2 regions of the Massilia genomosp. 1 genome follow, and region 2 is predicted to be linked to the other one. Evidence: predicted binding sites of a transcription regulator. Region 2 holds the regulator's gene; the other holds the start of a gene.
The links. Region 2 encodes FliA, which starts transcription of late flagellar genes. Its sites were predicted from a motif close to CTAAAGTTTNNNNNNNNNNNGCCGNTA; they were not measured.
Positions count from the first base shown of each region.

Region 1 (4,416 bases), on a different contig from region 2:
GCGCCGCACCGGCCGACGCGCCCGCAGCGGCCAAAACGGGCATGTTCGCCGGACTCGCCGCGCGCTTCAAACGCAAGCCGAAAGCGCCCGCGGCGGCGGTTGATGCCGAGCCCGATGCGAGCTGATTTCCTTGCATATATAAAAATGTTGAAAAAAAGATGTACACGCGCACAAAGTCGTCTACACAACTTTTAAAACTGCGCTATACTGGTTTCCGTGGTCCTGCGGGACTGCAAAAACGGGCCCAGGATCTGGCGCAGCCACCAACGATAGCGTGGCGCGGCAAGCAGATAATCGTTGAAGAAACGCCTGTCCCCGGAAGCGGTCCGCCAGCCAACGATGCGCCAGCGGACGCCGGATGCAACCGGCAAGAGGCGACACCAGGAGATACCTGGTGATCGCTCTCCAGAATTCTGTCCTCCCCCAGCGATCAATTTTCCTTCAAGCTATACTCTTCGGTGACCCCCTTCACTGAAGGCAAGCACATGACGACGGCAACACACCCGGCACAAGCGCAATACGCGCTGTTCCTGCAACGCGGACTCAAGCTCGACATGTCGCGCGGCAAACCATCTCCCGAACAACTCGACCTCTCCAACGACCTGCTCGACGCCTTGCCCGGCTTTAGCGCGGCCGATGGCGCCGACGCCCGCAATGATGGCCTGGGCGTGGGCCTGCCCGAAGCGCGCGCGCTGTTCGGCAGCCTGCTCGACGTCCCAAGCGCCCAGGTCGTTGTCGACAGCAGCGCCAGCCTGTCGCTGATGCATGATGTGATCGTGTTTGCGCTGTTGAACGGCGTGCCGGGCGGCCAGCCCTGGGTTGGCCAGCAGAGCGTGTTCTTGTGCCCGGTGCCGGGCTACGACCGCCATTTTTCGATCTGCGAAGCGCGCGGCATCAAGATGATCAACGTGCCGCTCAACGACGACGGGCCGGATATGGAGGTCGTCGAGCGCCTGGTGGCCAATGACGCCAGCATCAAGGGCATGTGGTGCGTGCCGAAGTACAGCAATCCGTCCGGCGCGGTCTACTCGGACCAGGTGGTGCGCCGTCTCGCCGCCATGCAAACCGCCGCGCCCGACTTCCGGCTGATGTGGGACGACGCCTATCGTTTCCATCACCTGACCGACGAACACGTGCGTGTCGCCGAGGTCATCGGCGCATGCGCCAGGGCGGGCAACCCGGACCGGGCGATCGTGTTCGCATCGACCTCGAAGGTGAGCTGGGCCGGGTCGGGCATTGCCGCGCTGGCGTCGTCGCCGGCCAATATCGCCTGGTGGACCCGGCATGCGGGCATTCGCAGCATCGGCCCGGACAAGATCAACCAGCTGCGCCACGTGCGCCTGTTGAAAGACAGCGCGACCGTGGAAGCGCTCATGATGCGCCACGCGGCGCTGCTCAAGCCCAAGTTCGACGCCGTGCTGGCGCAGTTCGGGGCGCACCTGGGCGATGTGCCGGGCGTATCGTGGACGGTGCCGAAGGGCGGGTATTTTATCGACCTGATCACGCCGCCGGGTGCGGCCAGGAAGACGATCGCGCTGGCCAGGGAAGCCGGCATTACGCTCACGCCGGCTGGCGCCGCGTATCCGTACGGGGTCGACCCGGACGACAGCCATATCCGCATCGCCCCGAGTTTTCCGTCGCTGCCCGAGATTACCCAGGCGGCCGAGGGGATTGCGCTGGCCTTGAAGGTGGCTGTGGCGGGGTAAAGCTGGTAATGACCGGAGCGAGCCAGCAAAAAAGCGCCCTCGGGCGCTTTCGTTGACATCTTTTCGGTCACATTTTCAAGCAGCTCAGTGCGTCGCGCACATCACATCGGACAACTGCCACGGTTCGGTAATTTCGCGCACCGCGCGGTCATTGGCCATGATCTGCTTGAGCAAGTCGATCTTGCGCATGCGGGGCGCGCCATCGAGTGCAGGCACGCCGGTCTTGACCGCCGCCGCATGTTGCTTGCACTGCGTTTCCAGGTTCGCCATGCCATTCCAGTCGCCTGCTTTTGCCGCAAGCGCCATCTTGCCAGTCAGGCCAGCAATATTTTCGTACATCGAGAGAACTTCGTTGGAGGTCATGCGCTCACCTGGCCAAAAATTGATAAAGATTACCGCGTGTCCTTCCATAACGTCGGGATCGGGCGGAACTTTAGGGTTTTTTCAAAAAAATCCGAAATATTTTTTGCCAGGTTGAAAAAATGCTTAATTGATCAGTTCTTCCAGCCCGCCACTGAGCTCCCCGAGCGGCGGAATCCCCGCGAACAAGGCTTCCGGCGCCACGCCCAGCCCGGTGGCCAGCGCTTGGGTGAAGCATGCCGCCAGTTCCTCATCGTTCGGCTGGCGCTCTTCATAGCGCGCGCGCAGCACGGCCAGGTGAATCACCGACGCCATCCGGTACGAGGGCGACTCCGGCGTGGGATCGGGAAAATGACGCAAGGTCTGGTGAAACAGGTCGGGGAACTTCCAGCGCAGCGCCAGTTCCGCCCCCACCATGCCGAAATCGTAGCCGAACAGCGCCCGCTCGGCCGCGATCCGGCCGTTGTCGTACGGCCCGACCGTTTGATCGAGCTCGCGCGCCTGCTGCGCCACGCCCGCGTGCATCACCAGTTGCCCGATCCCGTGCATCATCCCGATCGTGAAGGCCAGGTCGGTATTGGCGCCGATCTGCTTGGCGATCCACTTGGCCGCCACCGCCGTGTGCAGGCTGTAGCGCCAGAAATGCTTCAGGTCGAGTCCCGGCACGGTCTTGAAACTGCCCACCAGGCCCGAACTGATGACCAGTGTGCGCACCGTCACAAACCCGAGCATGCGCACCGCGTCGCCCACATTGCCGATCCGGCGCGAGACGTGATAGTAGGCCGAGTTGGCCAGCCGCAGCAGCTTGGCGCTCAGGACCGGGTCGAGCGAGAGCTTGCGCGCGACTTCTTCGACCGCCACATCCGGGTCGTCGAAACTGCTGATCAGTTCCGCGACCACTTTCGGCGCGGAGGGCAGGGCGTTCGGATTTTGCAGCAGGGCTTCAAGGGTCATTCTGTCTCCAGTTGATTGCATGGCGCTACGAACCTATCTCAGTAGATCGGGGAAGCGGATCGCGACATACGCGTAGGCGACATACGCGTAGGCGATGCATGGCAAGCGAGGGCAAGGCGCGAGGAAGCACTCGCTTGCCAGGCGCGTCAGCAGCGACTCCGGTCTACTGAGATAGACTCATGGGCAGCGTGACTATATAGCGATTTCTGCGGGCACGCCACCACCGCGCCGATCACACCTCGTCGAGCTGGGCGAAGCGCGCCGCCAGGAAGTCGATCAGGGTCCGCACGGCCGGGCGCAGCCAGCGCCGCGACGAATAGGTGGCGTGAATGATCCCGCCCCGGGGAAACCAGTCCGGCATCAGGATGACCAGCGTCCCCTGGCGCAGTTCTTCTGCGATCATCATCAGCGGCAACTGCACCACGCCCACACCGGCCAGCGCCGCCGCCCTCAGGGCGATCATGTCGTCGGTCACCAGGCGCGGAGTGTGGCGGACACTGGCTACCGCGCCGTCCGGGCCATCGAGGTGCCAGGTCGGTTGCGCCATGGGGCTGCCCCAGTCCAGGGTTGGCACGCCGCCCAGGTCGGCGGGCAGGTGGAGCGCCGGGTGGCGCGCCAGGAAGGCCGGGCTGGCCGCGACACACCAGCGCCGCGTGCTCAGCACCTTCATGACCAGGTCGCTGTCCTGCAAGGGCGGCACCCGGACCCGGATGGCGACGTCGGTCCCCTCGGCCACCAGGTCGATGCGCCGTTTGCTGGCCTCCAGGTGCAGGGTCACCATGGGATGCGCCGCCATGAATTCGGCCAGCATGGTGCCGACCCGCACATGCAGCAGCGCAATCGGACAAGCGATGCGCACCACGCCGCTCGGCTCGGCCCGGGTGCGGTCGACCGCATCCTGGGCCGCCTGGGCTTCGACCAGCATCGCCTTGCAATGCAAAAAATAGCTGGTGCCGATCCCGGTGACGGAAAACTGGCGCGTCGAGCGCTGCAGCAAACGCACCCCGAGCCGTTCTTCGAGGATGCAAATCCGCCGGCTCAGTTTGGATTTTGGAACGCCGATCGCCCGACTGGCCGGGGCGAACCCCTCATGTTCGACCACCTGCACAAAGTAAAACAGATCGTTCAAGTCCTGCACATCGGTGTCCAGTGTTCCATTGATCATGACGGCACTCTGGACCGAGGCTTGCCTCACCTTCCCGGCGCTGGACGCCCTGCGCGACGGCTATGACGTCTACGTTGTCGTCGACGCCGTCGGCGGCACCTCCAGCGCGGCGCACGAGGCTGCGTTGCGCCGCATCGAGCAGGCCGGCGGGAAGATGATCAGCGTGGTGCAGATGTTCTGCGAACTGCAGCGCGACTGGGCGCGCCATGACACCGTGCCGGCGTTCATCAA
Region 1 is NZ_WHJF01000042.1:20,093-24,508, reverse strand. Features, by position in the region: gene F1735_RS16905 (type IV pilus assembly protein FimV) at 1-125, shown strand, start outside; gene F1735_RS16900 (aminotransferase class I/II-fold pyridoxal phosphate-dependent enzyme) at 486-1,706, shown strand; gene F1735_RS16895 (flagellar protein FliT) at 1,791-2,069, opposite strand; gene F1735_RS16890 (HDOD domain-containing protein) at 2,193-3,020, opposite strand; gene F1735_RS16885 (LysR family transcriptional regulator) at 3,253-4,185, opposite strand; partial or broken gene F1735_RS16880 (isochorismatase family protein) at 4,178-4,416, shown strand, end outside.
Region 1: a site for FliA is predicted at 2,117-2,143, ahead of F1735_RS16895 (flagellar protein FliT). Genes of this name have one in related genera too.

Region 2 (4,416 bases):
CGCCCGTGTACAAGGTGCCATACGGATCGCTGGCAAGGATATAGACATAGCTGTGCTTTTCCATGGCATTCATGGTGGGCTGTTACAAGTGCTGGTTTCTGGCCTGGCTCAATGGTGTGGGAGATTACGCGTACTTGGGTTCCCGCCTGCGCGGGAAGTCGGTTCCGGCAATGCCGGGAACGACGGCAGGGAGCGGCGGTTTGTTCAGCGCGGGAACGACGCGATCGAAATGACGCCCTTTTCCCATCCTCCTCCCCAGATCGTTTCCATCCTGCATCGTCAATAATGGACCCTGTCAGTGCTCATGTGAGCACCCGGCAGGAAAACCCAGGAGTTGGCGATGAATGTCAAAAAATTTACGGCTGCAACATCACGCGACGCACTGCGTAAAGTACGCGAAGCGCTCGGGCCCGACGCCGTCATCCTGTCCAACCGTCCCGTCGATGGCGTCGTCGAAATCCTCGCCCTGGCCAGCGACGACGTCGCCTCGATCTCCTCGCCGGCCCCCGAGTCCGACATGGCCCAGCCGCGCCCATCCCTGTCGATCCCGCCTGAAACTTACGCCAACCGCCGCGTCGCGCCGGCCCCGGCCCCGGCCTACGCCGTCCAGCCCGAATCGTTCGACATGTCGATGATGGCCTCGCACATGTCGTCCATGATGATGCAAGCCATGAATCAGGCCAAGGATAGCGCCGCCGCCGACATGTCGGGCATGATGAATGAAATCCGCGCCATGCGTGGCTTGATGGAAAGCCAACTGGCCGAGATCGCCTGGGGCACCACCCAGCAGCGCGAACCGCAAAAAGCCGGCGTGCTGCGCGAGATGCTGGCCGCCGGTTTCTCGCCCAGCCTGTCGCGCTATCTGATCGAAAAACTGCCGGACGGGAAAGATGCCGCCGAGAGCCTGCGCTGGATCAAAACGGTCCTCTCGCGCAACCTGACCACCATCTCGAACGAAGATGAAATCCTGGAAAAGGGCGGCGTGTTCGCCCTGGTCGGCCCGACCGGCGTCGGCAAGACCACCAGCACCGCCAAGCTGGCCGCGCGCTGCGTGATGCGCCACGGCCCGGAAAAACTGGCCCTGATCACCACCGACGCCTATCGTATCGGCGGGCACGAACAATTGCGCATCTACGGCAAGATCCTCGGCGTGATGGTGCATTCGGTCAAGGATGAATCGGACCTGCGCATCGCCCTCAAGGAATTGCGCAACAAGCACACCGTGCTGATCGACACCGTCGGCGTCTCCCAGCGCGACCAGAACGTGGCCGAACAGGTGGCGATGCTGTCCGAGACCGGCGCCGACGTCAAGCGCCTGCTGTGCCTGAACTCGACCTCGACCAACGAAACCCTCAATGAAGTGGTGCGCGCCTACCAGGGCAGCGGCCTGGCTGGCTGCATCATGACCAAACTCGACGAAGCGGCCTCGATCGGCAATGTGCTCGATGTCGTGATCCGCCAGAAACTGAAGCTGTTCTATGTCTCGAACGGCCAGCGCGTGCCGGAAGACCTGCACCTGGCCGACCGCAACATGCTGGTCGACCGCGCCTTCCGCCTCAAGCGCGACGCCGCCGCCAGCCAGTTTTCGGACGCCGAACTGCCGCTGCTGATGGCGAACACCAGCAACGCCCGCAACGACCGCAGCCTGCGCGAGGTGTCCCTTGGCTAATCATTTCGATTTCGACCAGGCCGAAGGCCTGCGCCGGATGCTGGCCGGCCCCAAGCCACGCATCGTCACCTTTCTTTCCGCCACGCCGCAAGACGACAAGGGCGCCATGCTGGTCAACCTGGGCGCCTCCCTGGCGCGCGCCGGCAACGACGTGCTCATCGTCGACGCCTGCGACCGCGAATACGGCGTGGCCCAGCGCCTCGGCGTGGCCGACCGCGCCAGCCTGTTGCAGGTGGCGCGCCAGCAGTGCGCGCTGAACCAGATCATCCACCAGGTGCCGCAAGGCTTCGGCGTGGTCAGCATGGCGCGTGCGCGCGGCGGCCCGGACGAAGCGCGCCGCCTGGCCAAGACCTTCGACGTGCTGGTCAAGCAGACCGGCATCGTCATCGTCGACGGCGAATTCGGCGACGACGACACCTTTCCGGTACCCGTCATGGAGAGCGCCGAAATCGTGGTCCAGGTCTCCACCAGCGCCGCCTCGATCACCGCCGCCTACACCCTCATCAAGCGACTTTCGCAACAATTGGGACGCCGTCCGTTCGGAATTCTGGTCACGGGCGCATCCGAAGCGGAAGCGAAGGTGGTATACGATAATATGTCATCTGCGGCAAGTCGTTACCTTGCCGTACAGCTCACGTCAATGGGCTCGGTCCCGGCGGACGAATACCTGCACCGGGCCGCGCGCTTGGGCCGGGCCGTGGTCGACGCGTTCCCGCTGGCGGGAGCCTCGGTTGCATTTCGCCAGCTGGCGGGGCGCTTTGCCCTGTCGGCCATGCCGCAGCTCGGGCACACAGGGGGGACTTCCCATTTTGGTTCTTAAAACATACTGAGATCTATGTATACCGTCAAAGGGAAAGCGGACAAGAACCATTTACTGACCGAGCATATGCCCTTGGTGAAGCGGCTCGCCCACCACATGAAGGCCAAGCTGCCGCCCAGCGTGGAAGTCGACGACCTGGTCCAGGCCGGCATGATCGGCCTGCTCGACGCCATCAGCCGCTATGAGGAAACCCACGGCGCCCAATTCGAAACCTACGCCGTGCTGCGCATCCGCGGCGCCATGCTCGATGAACTGCGCAGCAGCGACTGGCTGCCGCGCTCGATGCGCCAGAACATGCGCAAGATCGAAACGGCAATGAGCACCCTGCAGCAAAAGCTAGGCCACCCGCCCACCGAATCGGAAGTCGCGAAAAGCCTGAAACTGTCCCTGGCCGACTACCAGGACATGCTCACCGACGGCGGCGGCCACCAGCTGGTGTACTACGAAGATTTTCACGATAACGAGGGCGGCAACGACAGCTTCCTCGACCGCTATGCGGTGGACGACGCCGATCCGCTGCGCAGCCTGCTCGACGGCGATTTCCGCCAGGCCGTCATCGACGCCATCGACGGCTTGCCGCCGCGCGAAAAAATCCTCATGGGCCTGTACTACGAAGAAGAACTGAACCTCAAAGAGATCGGGGCCGTCATGGGTGTATCGGAATCGCGCGTGTCGCAGCTGCACACCCAGGCGGTCGCGCGCCTGCGCGCGTGCTTGAAGGAGCAGGCGTGGACCGGGCCAGCGTAGCGGGAATTTTCCTGGCCCTGGCCGGCCTGCTGGTCGGCCAGGCGCTGGAAGGCGGCAAGCTGTCGTCCCTGGTGCAGCCGGCGGCGTTTGCCATCGTCGTCATCGGCACCATCGGCGCCGTGCTGCTGCAAAGCGAAGCGCCGACCTTCATGCGCGGCGTGCGCATGCTGCGCTGGGTGTTCTCGCCGCCGCCGAGCCAGCGCGCCGCCCTGGCGCGCGAGATCGCCGTGTGGGGCTTGCATGCGCGCCGCGACGGCTTGCTGTCGCTGGAAAAATACATGGCGGTCAACAAGGATAAATTCGTGCAGAAGGGCTTGCGCCTGGTGGTCGACGGCATCGCCCCCGACAAGCTGCGCAGCCTGATGGAGATGGAAGTGACGGCCTACGAATTCGGCGAACGCCAGGCCGTCAAGATCTGGGAGGCGGCGGCCGGCTACTCGCCCACCATCGGCATCCTGGGCGCGGTGCTGGGGCTGATCCACGTGATGGAAAACCTGAGCGACCCGGGTAAGCTCGGCAGCGGGATCGCGGTCGCTTTCGTCTCGACCGTGTACGGGGTCGGGCTGGCCAATATGTTTTTCTACCCGATCGCCAACAAGCTCAAGACCATCGTCGCCGAACGGGTGACCCAGTACGAAATCCTCACCGATGTCTTTCACGACATCGCCAGCGGCGACCATTCGCGCGTGATCGAAGAACGGGTCGCCTGCCTGCTCTCGCGGCCCTGACCATGGCCCGCAAAAAGTACGAAGCCGAGCACGAAAATCACGAACGCTGGCTCATTTCGTACGCCGATTTCATCACCTTGCTGTTCGCGTTTTTCGTGGTCATGTATGCCATTTCGGTCGTCAACGAGGGAAAATACAAGGTGTTTTCGGTCTCGCTGGGCGACGCCTTCGGCGGCAAGGAGCAAAAGACGGCCAGTGTCGCCAGCAGCGACGTGCCGCAGCTGATCGTGCTGCCCGACCCTTTGACCAAGCGGCGCGCCGAAGCCATGCGGCGCGAAAAGGAAAGCCTGACCAAGCTCGCGCAAAAGCTGACCTCGACCCTGGCGCCGCTGGTGCGCGAAGGCAAGGTGCGGGTGACGCAGAACAGCCGCGGGGTGAGCGTGGAAATCAATGCCAGTGTGCTGTTCGATCCGGGCGACGCCACCCTCACCCCCGAATCGGACCAGGCCCTG
Region 2 is NZ_WHJF01000003.1:18,568-22,983, reverse strand. Features, by position in the region: gene F1735_RS01565 (GIY-YIG nuclease family protein) at 1-73, opposite strand, end outside; gene flhF (flagellar biosynthesis protein FlhF) at 341-1,669, shown strand; gene F1735_RS01555 (MinD/ParA family ATP-binding protein) at 1,707-2,489, shown strand; gene F1735_RS01550 (RNA polymerase sigma factor FliA) at 2,505-3,236, shown strand; gene F1735_RS01545 (flagellar motor protein) at 3,218-3,964, shown strand; gene motD (flagellar motor protein MotD) at 3,967-4,416, shown strand, end outside.